DNA from 3 places in the Serinicoccus sp. CNJ-927 genome. Region 3 is predicted to be linked to each of the others. Evidence: predicted binding sites of a transcription regulator. Region 3 holds the regulator's gene; each other region holds the start of a gene.
What was found. The regulator LexA, encoded in region 3, represses DNA repair genes until DNA is damaged. The targets are predictions, from matches to a motif close to TCGAACANNTGTTCGA.

Region 1 (3,266 bases), on a different contig from region 3:
GGGCCCATGGCGAGCTGGCGCAGCACGATCTTGCGGGCCACCGCGTGCGGGTCAGGCGCCGCCGACTGCTCCTCGCGCCTTTCCGGGTCCGGCGGCCCGGAACCGGGCCCGGCGGAGCGGAGCCCGTAGGCGCTGGCGGAGGCCTCCGCCGCCGCCAGCGCCTCCCGGGCCGCAGACATCCTGTCTGCGCCGGCCATCAGAAGTCGACCGAGACCTCACCCGTGACCGGGTCCACCCCGTCCGGGAGGTCCTCCGTCGGCGCGGGGGCGCCGATGCCGAGCTTGGTCTTGATGTTGCGGTCGATGGTGTCGGCGATGTCCGGGTTGTCCTTGAGGAACTGCCGGGCGTTCTCCTTGCCCTGACCCATCTGCTCGCCCTCGTAGGTGTACCAGGCGCCTGACTTGCGGACGAAGCCGTGCTCCACCCCCATGTCGATGAGACCGCCCTCGCGGGAGATGCCCTGCCCGTAGAGGATGTCGAACTCGGCCTGCTTGAACGGCGGTGACACCTTGTTCTTGACGATCTTGGCGCGGGTGCGGTTGCCGACCGCGTCGGTGCCGTCCTTGAGGGTCTCGATACGGCGCACGTCGATCCGGACCGAGGCGTAGAACTTCAGCGCCTTGCCACCGGTCGTGGTCTCCGGGGAGCCGAACATCACGCCGATCTTCTCGCGCAGCTGGTTGATGAAGATCGCCGTGGTGCCGGTCGAGTTGAGCGCGCCGGTGATCTTGCGCAGCGCCTGGCTCATGAGGCGCGCCTGCAGACCGACGTGGCTGTCGCCCATCTCGCCCTCGATCTCGGCCCGGGGCACGAGCGCCGCGACCGAGTCGATGACGATGATGTCGAGCGCGCCGGAGCGGATCAGCGTGTCCGCGATCTCCAGGGCCTGCTCACCGGTGTCCGGCTGGCTCACGAGCAGCGCGTCGGTGTCGACACCGAGCTTCTTGGCATACTCCGGGTCGAGCGCGTGCTCGGCGTCGATGAAGGCGGCGATCCCGCCGCCCTTCTGCGCGTTGGCCACGGCGTGCAGCGCGACCGTGGTCTTGCCGCTGCTCTCCGGGCCGTAGATCTCCACCACGCGACCGCGCGGCAGACCGCCCACGCCGAGCGCGACGTCCAGCGCGATGGCCCCCGTCGGGATGATCTGCACCGGCGGGCGGTCCTCGTCGCCGAGGCGCATCACCGAGCCCTTGCCGTGCTGCTTCTCGATCTGGGCCATGACCGTGTCGAGGGCCCTGAGCCTGTCGTTGTTGATCCCGGTCGCACCGGTGGTCTTGCTTGCCTGCGGCATCTGCCAGCTCCTTCGTCTCGTGGCGGGCGCGCCTACCTTCGACCGACGGTCAGGGTCATCCAGATGGGTGATCCTGCGTCTGCGTCAGACGCTAGGCGCCCCCGCCGACATACCCCGGCCACCACGACGAATCTGTGGACGACCGTGCCGACGGCGACACCGTGTGGACGACGATAGTCGAAACTCTGTACGACTCCGCGAAGGGGTGTCGGGCGTGTCGCAGCGGCCTCCGGGAGCGCTCAGGTGACGCTCACGACATACGCCGAGCCCTGGCGCTGCAATTGCACGAGCCCGGCCGCGTCGGCCCCCTTGGCGAACTGGAGGAACGAGCCGTAGCCGAGCGGCTTCTCCGAGAAGCCCTCACGGCGCGCGCGCAGCTGGTCCTTGAGGCCGGAGAGCGCCACGCCCTCGCCCTCGTCGAGCTCGCTCACGGTCTGTCGCAACAGCGCGAAGGCCTCCTGCCGGCCGCCCTCCTCGGGCAGCGTGACCTCCGGGTCACCCTTGGCGGGCCCGGCGCTCAGGTCGATGATGCCCCGGCCGGCGAGGTGCTCCAGGAGCTCGCCGAAGGCGCGGAAGCCGTAGGCCGCCTCAGAGAACGTCGAGTCCTTGCGCACCAGGGTCCGCTTGAGGACCGACGCGGTCACCGCTCCCCCGCTGCTGCGCTGCAACCCCGAGACGGTCTGCGCGACCAGCGAGGCGAGGTCCGGGGCGGTGTCCTCGACCGTGTCCTCGCCCCCCTCGTCGGCGGTCTCGGTGCTGGGCTCCGGCTCCTGCGCGCGCCCAGCGCTGCTCCCGCCGCTCTTGCCCGAGCCGTTGCGCCTCTGTCCTTGCCCCTTGCGCCCCGACCCGCGTGCGGGCGTGTCCTCGGCGCCGGCCGGCACGACACCGTCGAGGTCGTCGTAGTAGAGGAACTCGTCGCACGCCGGCGGCAGCATGGTCGAGGTCGAGTCGCGCACGCCGAACCCGATGACCCGCTTGTTGAGCTCGCGCAGCTTGTGCACGAGCGGGGTGAAGTCGCTGTCGCCGGTGCAGATCGCGAAGGTCGTGATGTAGTCGCGCTCGTAGGCCGTCTCGATCGCGTCGACCGCCATCTTGATGTCGGCGGCGTTCTTGCGCGAGGCCCCCATGCGCTGGGTCATCTCGATCAGCTCGACGTGGTTGCGGGTGAGCATCCGGCGGTCTTCGTCGAAATAGGACCAGTCGGCATACGCCCGCCGTGTCACCACGCGACCGCGCTCCGCCAGCGCATCCGCGACCGGGCGCAGGTCGAAGGGCACCCCCAGGTGGTCGCGCGAGCCGAGCGCGAGGTTCTCGTAGTCGATGAGCAGCGCGATCCGGTCCTCGTCATCCATGGCCCGAGGGTATGCCGTGAGCCTCGCGTGCAACCACACCGGACGTCCTGCGGGGATTCCCCGGCGTCAAGGGCACCGCGGCACTCCCCCTAGACTTGCTCCTCGGACCTCCCGGTCGGGACGCCGCCGTCCGGCCGGGCCCAGTAGACCCGCATACCCGTAGACCTGCCTACCCCTGCACAGGAAGTGCCATGGCTCTGCTCGTGATGAAGTTCGGCGGCTCCTCGGTCGCCGACGCCGAGGCGATGCGCCGCGTCGCCCAGCGCGTCGTCGCCGCCCACCGGGCCGGCCACCGGGTCGCCGTCGTCGTCTCCGCGATGGGCGACACCACCGATGACCTGCTGGACCTCGCCGGGCAGATCGCCTCCGGCACTCCCCCGGAGCGCGAGATGGACATGCTCCTGTCGGCCGGCGAGCGCATCTCGATGGCGCTGCTGGCGATGGCGATCGAGCAGATCGGCGTGCCGGCCAAGAGCTACACCGGCGCCCAGGCCGGGATGCGCACCGACACCGCGCACGGGCGCGCCCGGCTCCTCGACGTGCAGCCCGACCGCGTGCGCCGCACCCTCGACGACGGCGCGGTCGCCATCGTCGCCGGCTTCCAGGGCATCTCGACCGACGAC
Region 2 (3,266 bases), on a different contig from region 3:
ACGGCACAGCCTGGCCCACCCCGCCCCTGCCTCGGCGCCACCGCGCTGGCCGCGTGCGAGGAGCACGACCCTCGGTTGCTGGTCGTCGACCAGCGTCCCGCCCTTGACCGGGCTGCGGGGGCCCCGGCGCTCCGGCCGGGCATCCGGTCCCTCGCCCCAGCCGCGGCCGGGAGCCACCCGCCGAAGGTCCTGCTGCTCCTGCTCCCGGAGCCCGGTGACGAACGGGCTGCGGTCGACGCCGGGGGGGCGGGTCTGTCCTCCCGGCCCGGGCGGCGAACCCGCCAGGGCGAGGTCCACCCCCAGCACCGGCGCGATCCCGGCCTCGCCGCAGGCCCGGACGAAGCGCACCGCGCCGTAGAGGCCGTCACGGTCGGTCAGCGCCAACGCCGACTGCCCCAGCTCGGCGGCCCGGGCCACCAGCTCGGCCGGGTGGGACGCGCCGTAGCGCATCGAGGCGCTGGAGGAGACGTGGAGATGGACGAAGTCGTCACCGGCTCCGGCCACCGGGCTCACCCGTGACCCAGCGGGGCCAGCTCGGCATGCACCGGCGCCTCGCACGGCAGGTGCAGCGAGGCCCGCACCAGCTCCAGGAAGCGCTCCCCCGCCCGGACCAGGTCGTCGGCGTCCCGGGCGGTGACGCTGCCGGCACCACGCTCCAGGGCGACCCGTCGCCGACCGGACGCGGCGAAGAACGCGGCCCACTCGGTCAGCTCCGGCGCGACCGAGGGCAGCACCTCCCAGACGCTGCGCGGGCGGCTGCGCGGCACCGGTGTCGTGCGGGCGGCCAGCAACGCCGCCCCGGCCCGCAGCGCGGCCAGGTGGGCACAGGTGTAGCGCTCGGCGGCGGTGCCGCTGTGGCACGCCTCCAGGAGCACCCCCCGCGAGCGCTCCAGCAGGTCCAGCACGGCCCCGGCCGTGACCCCCGTCTCGATGACCGTCATCTCGTCGTCCTCTCCGTCGTCCTTCGTCGTCTGGCTTCGTCGTCTGGCTTCGTCGTCTGGCTGCGTCGTTCGTGCTTCGTCGTGCTCGTGCCCTCGTCGCGCGCTCCTGGCTCCGGCCGGCCTCGTCAGTCGGCGACCCGTTCCAGCCACCACCGGCCGCCCTGCACCAGGTCGTAGACCCCCGTCCCGGACGCCTTCCCGGCACCGGCCTCCACCCGCCAGACCACCCGCTCCAGCTCTGTCGCGCCGGTGCTCCCACCCGCCGGGTCCGCCGAGGCCCGGGCGTCCTCCCGCCCGTCCTCGCCACGCCACCACGGCACCCGCTGGGTCCATCGGCTCAGCACCGCGCGCACGAGGTGCACCCGTCCCCGCCAGAGGAAGACGGTGGGGACCTGCGGGCACCCGCCGTCGGGGTCCGGCGCCACGGCCCCCTCCAGCCGGACCCCGTGCTCGCCCGCGGCGCCGGTCCTCACCTCGACCAGCTCCTGATAGCTCCTGCTCATGCTGCTCCTCCTCGCGGACGACGGGGCGACCGATCGGTCACGGGACGACCCACGGATCGAACTTGTGTTCGATCCATGGAGACAAATGTACGACTCGCCCCCGACAGACTCAACCCCTCCCCGTGGCGCTTGTGGACAACTTCTGCGCCCACCCGGGCACCCGCAGCACCATGGATCCGTCGGCAGGTCCGGGTCGCAGGAGGGGGCGACCCGGACCGCCCGGCGCAGCGGCTAGGCTCGGGGGCAGGGCGACCCGCCGGGCCTACCGCCCTCCCGGCCCACCCATCGGCCACCCGGTCAGGCACAGGAGGACTCGCGATGCACGTCCTGGACGGCGTGGACCTCCGCCCCCGCGTGCAGCAGGCCCTGGACGAGCACCTCGTGCGGCAGCGCGAGGTGCTCGCCGGGCTCGGCCCCCCGATGACCCCCCTGGTGGACGCCGTCGCCGACCTCCTCTCCGGCGGGAAACGGCTCCGGGCGGCGTTCCTCTACTGGGGATGGCGCGCCCTGGGGCAGCCGGACGGCCCCGGGGTGGTCCGCGCCGCCAGCGCGATGGAGATCTTCCAGGCGGCAGCGCTCCTGCACGACGACGTCATGGACAACAGCGACCTGCGCCGTGGCCGGCCCGCGGCGCACCGCACCTTCGGCACGTGGCACCAGCAGCAGGAGTGGTCCGGGGACGCGCAGCGCTTCGGTCACGCGGCGGCGATCCTGGCCGGCGACCTCTGTCTCAACTGGACCGACGAGGCCTTCGCGACGAGCGGGCTGCCGGCCGCCGCCCTGCAGCGCGCCCGGCCCGAGTTCGACCGGATGCGCACCCAGCTCATGGGCGGCCAGTTCCTCGACATCCTCGAGGGGGCACGCGGGTGGCGCGACCTCGATCTCGCCGCACGGCTGGAGCGGTGCCGCACCGTCATCCGGCACAAGAGCGCCCGCTACTCCGTCGAGCAGCCCCTTCTCATCGGCGCGGACGCCGCCGGCGCCTCCCCGGCGACCCGCGCGGGCCTGGCCCGCTACGGCGCTGCGCTCGGCGAGGCCTTCCAGCTCCGCGACGACGTCCTCGGCGTCTTCGGCGACCCCGGGCAGACCGGCAAGCCGCCGGCGACGACCTGCGCGAGGGCAAGCACACCGTGCTCGTCGCGTATGCCCTCGCCCACGCCGATCCCGACGGGGTCGCCCTGGTCGAGGCTTCCCTCGGCGACCCGGACCTCGACGAAGAAGCGGTGCAGTCCCTGCGCGAGGTGCTCGTCCGGTCCACCGCCCTGCAGCGCACCGAGGAGCTCATCAGCGACGGCGCCGACCGGGCGCTGCAGGCCCTCGACCAGACCCCCGGCCTCACCGACGAGGGCACGCAGGCGCTGCGCGACCTCGTCGGCGTGTGCACCGACCGCGCCGTCTGACCGGCTCTCCCCGACGGACCTAGAAGGCCTCCTCCTGGGCGCGGCGTCGCACCTCGGTCTTCGCCCCGGCGTGCAGGGAGGCGATCGCGCTGCCGCCCGGCAGCGTGTCGTCCGGGGCGTGGAGCCAGGCGACGATCTCCTCGTCGCTGTGCCCGCCGTCGCCGAGCACCGTGATGGTGCCGCGCAACGTCGGCAGCGGACCGTCGTCGACGAAGAAGGTGGCGGGCATCATCACCACCCGGTCCGGGCCGCGACGCACCCCCACCACGTCCCGCTCCTGCAGCCACCGCCGCACCGCCTGCAGCGTCGCGCCGGTGCGCTCCATCACGTCCGGGACGGCGAGCCACTCTGGAACTACATCGGTGTCACTTAGCACAGGGACAGTCAACCATATGCAGCGACACGCTGGGACAGTGGCGTGA
Region 3 (3,266 bases):
TCTCCGCGTCGATGTCGTGCAGGACGACGTGCCGGGCGACCCCCCTCAGGAGGAGCGCGTAGGCGAGGGTCGAACCGACCGAGCCCGCTCCGACGATGGCCACCTTGGGTCCCGAGATGCTGTCCGTCACCGGTCCATCATGGCAGTCCCGGGCCGTCGGCGCCGTCGCGGGATTGGCCCTGCAGCCCGGGGTGTGGTCGACTACTGGACATGAGTGAGCCCACCGACCTCCCCTTCCAGGACGACGAGCGTCGGCCGGAGTCCGTCTACGAGGGTGAGCGACCGGTGGAGAACCGAGCGGACCGTGGCGGTGCCGATCCGGCACCTCGGCAGGACGACCCGCAGGCGACCAATGGCGGGTCGACCCCAGGCACCACCCGCCTCGGCCAGCTGTCCGAGCCCGAGGAGACGGAGACCGACGTGCTCGCCGCCCGGGTCACCGGGCCGGAGGACCACGGGGGCATGACCCGCCTCTGGCGCGCCACCATGGACCTGCCGCACTGGTGGTTCGTGGCCGTCGGCGACGCCGGGTCCGAGTCCCCCGCCGCCGCGCAGATCGATGGCCAGATGATGCTGCTGACCTTCACCAGCGCCGAGCGCGCCCGGCACTTCGCCGTGCAGAACGAGATGGTCGCGCCGGAAGAGGACCTCCGAGCGATCGCCCTGCCTCCGCAGGAGCTCGTGGACACCGCGCGGGCCTACCAGGACGCCGGCATCGCGGGCCTGATGTTCGACCCGCACCTGTCGGGCTACTTCATGCCGACCGACCAGCTCGGCATCGTCTGGGACGCCGTGCACGAGGCCGGCCCGCAGACCGACTGAGCCGCAGGCTCACCACAGCTCGCGCCGGTCTCCCCTCCGGTCAGCGTCCGGGGATGACGAGCTCCTGACCCGCCGCCACAGACGTGGTGCTCAGACTGTTGGCCCGCTGGATGCTGGTGATCGCCTGGCTCAGCGGCACCTCCGGCAACTCCTGCGCCGCGATCTCGGACAGGGTGCTGCCCTGCTCCACCACGATCGAGGAGCTGGCGCCGGCCGGTCCGAGCAGCCCGAGCATGGACCATGCCACGAGCGCGACCACGAGGCTCGTCGTCGTGGTCAGCGCCAGCCGCCCCCGCCGCGTCAGCCGCAGGTGTCGGGCCGGCGCCACACGCCGTGCCCGTGCACTCCGGAACTGCGACCCGTCGCCGGAGCGGCCGCGGGCCGACGGCGTCGGCACCAGCCGCAGGTGACCTCGGGCCGCCCCACGCGGACGCGGGACCGGCAGCGGGCTCAGGATGTCGTGCGCGATGGCGGTGCTCATGCTCTTCACCTTCCTCGTGGCGGTGCGGGTCGGACACGTGTCCGATCGCACGTCTGTGTCATTGATAGCACATGCGTCCGACGCTGTCGACACGCCACCCGAACAGGTGTTTGCCTTGACCTGGCGCCGGGCGTAGCCTGTGCTCATGTCAGGAACTCAAGCACCCACCACTGACATACCCTCTGACCAGGCATGATGCCGAGACGCCGGGGCACAGCACCACAGCAGCCGCGGCGCGACGAGGGTGGGGCCCGCACGAGGGGATGGAGATCATGGCCGTAATTCACGAGATGCCGGATCGCGACGGTGGCGCCGCGCTGACCAACCGTCAGCGGCGCGTCCTCGACGTCATCCGCGACTCGGTCGACCACCGGGGTTACCCGCCGAGCCTGCGGGAGATCGGTGACGCCGTCGGCCTCACCTCACCCAGCTCGGTGGCCCACCAGCTCAAGACGCTCGAGCGCAAGGGCTACCTGCGCCGCGACCCGCACCGCCCGCGGGCGATCGAGGTCGTGCACCCGGGCAGCGAGGGCTCGGGATACCGGCGCCGCGACGCCGAGGCCGGCGCGACACCCACCGAGGTCCATGACGAGACCGGCATCGGTGACGCCCGCCCCCAGCCGTCCTACGTCCCCATGGTCGGCCGCATCGCGGCGGGCGGCCCGATCCTCGCCGAGGAGGCCGTCGAGGACGTCTTCCCGCTCCCTCGGCAGATCGTGGGCGACGGGGAGCTGTTCCTGCTCAAGGTCGTGGGCGACTCCATGATCGACGCCGCGATCTGCGACGGCGACTGGGTCGTCGTGCGCCGCCAGCCCACGGCGGTCAACGGGGAGATCGTCGCCGCGATGCTCGACAACGAGGCCACCGTCAAGACCTACCGCCACCGGGACGGCAAGACCTGGCTCATCCCCCACAACCCTTCCTACGAGCCCATCGACGGCGACCACGCCGTGATCCTCGGCAAGGTCACCGCGGTCCTGCGTCGGGTCTGAGGCCACCTCCCCGACGCGACCCCGGGTGCCACTGCACCCGACCCCGACCGCGGCGTCGGTCCCCGGCCCCTCCATCCTCTCCGGGGGCCGACGCCGCAACTCCTACGCTCAGCCCGAGGGGGCCGGCCCCTCGTCCACGGAGTAGTAGTCGTAGAGCTGCTCCTCCTCGTCCTCGGTCAGGTGCCCGTCGCACGGGATGTCCGGTGCGTCCTTGATCATCGCGAGGGGGTAGGGCACCTGGATGCGGCCGCCCTGGACCGTGGCGTTGGACACCGGGCAGAAGACCTTGCGCCCGCCGAACCACCCGGTCCGGACCGACACCCACGCCGGGCTCCCCGTGCCGTTGTCGAGGTAGACCTGGCACATCCCGCCGACCTTGTGCCCGTCCTGGTCGACGACCTCGGCGTCGTACATCTCACCCAGCTGCTCGTAGGTGACCACAGCGACCTCCTCGCCGGCGGCCCGTCCGGACCGTCCTCGCCCAGCCTAACCACCGAGGTCGGCGACCAGTGCCGGCAGCACGTCACCGACCAGGGCATCGACCCCCACCGTCGTCTCGGCGTCGCCCCGCGTGCCGCCCCGGGTGACCACGGCGACGGGTATGCCCTCGCGCGCCGCCCGTCGGACGAACCGGTAGCCGCTCATCACCTGCAGCGAGGAGCCGAGCACGAGCAGGGTGCGGGCCTGCTCGACGAAGGTGTAGGCCCGCGCCACGACCTCCTTGTCCACCGAGCCGCCGAAGAAGACGACGTCGGGCTTGAGCCGGTCCTGCCCGCAGACCAGGCACCGGGGCGTGCGGAAGCGTTCCACCTGGGCCTCGGGCAGCGCGACGTCGCCGTCCGGGCGCACCGGAGAGGTGGCATCGACCACGGCCAGGAACCCGGGGTTGGCCTCGGCGAGCCAGTCCTGCACCTGCGCGCGGGTCGTCACCTCGCCGCAGTCCAGGCACACCACCCGGGAGAGGGTGCCGT

Region 1: the regulator LexA is predicted to act here: its motif matches at 1,469-1,484, upstream of recA (recombinase RecA).
Region 2: the regulator LexA is predicted to act here: its motif matches at 1,501-1,516, upstream of BJF86_RS12550 (DUF6504 family protein).

The regions. Positions count from the first base shown of each region.
Region 1 covers NZ_MKKF01000001.1:38,591-41,856, forward strand. The annotation lists gene BJF86_RS00200 (regulatory protein RecX) at 1-197, opposite strand, end outside; gene recA (recombinase RecA) at 197-1,291, opposite strand; gene BJF86_RS00210 (NYN domain-containing protein) at 1,531-2,643, opposite strand; gene BJF86_RS00215 (aspartate kinase) at 2,835-3,266, shown strand, end outside.
Region 2 covers NZ_MKKF01000048.1:65,461-68,726, forward strand. The annotation lists gene BJF86_RS12540 (DNA polymerase III subunit alpha) at 1-504, opposite strand, end outside; gene BJF86_RS12545 (SAV_6107 family HEPN domain-containing protein) at 510-941, opposite strand; gene BJF86_RS12550 (DUF6504 family protein) at 1,067-1,444, opposite strand; partial or broken gene BJF86_RS19025 (polyprenyl synthetase family protein) at 1,865-2,482, shown strand; gene BJF86_RS19030 (hypothetical protein) at 2,575-2,844, shown strand; gene BJF86_RS12560 (Rv2175c family DNA-binding protein) at 2,864-3,220, opposite strand.
Region 3 covers NZ_MKKF01000051.1:129,123-132,388, reverse strand. The annotation lists gene BJF86_RS16020 (L-lactate dehydrogenase) at 1-130, opposite strand, end outside; gene BJF86_RS16015 (hypothetical protein) at 211-822, shown strand; gene BJF86_RS16010 (LysM peptidoglycan-binding domain-containing protein) at 863-1,303, opposite strand; gene lexA (transcriptional repressor LexA) at 1,576-2,295, shown strand; gene BJF86_RS16000 (PRC-barrel domain-containing protein) at 2,404-2,736, opposite strand; gene BJF86_RS15995 (NAD-dependent protein deacetylase) at 2,782-3,266, opposite strand, start outside.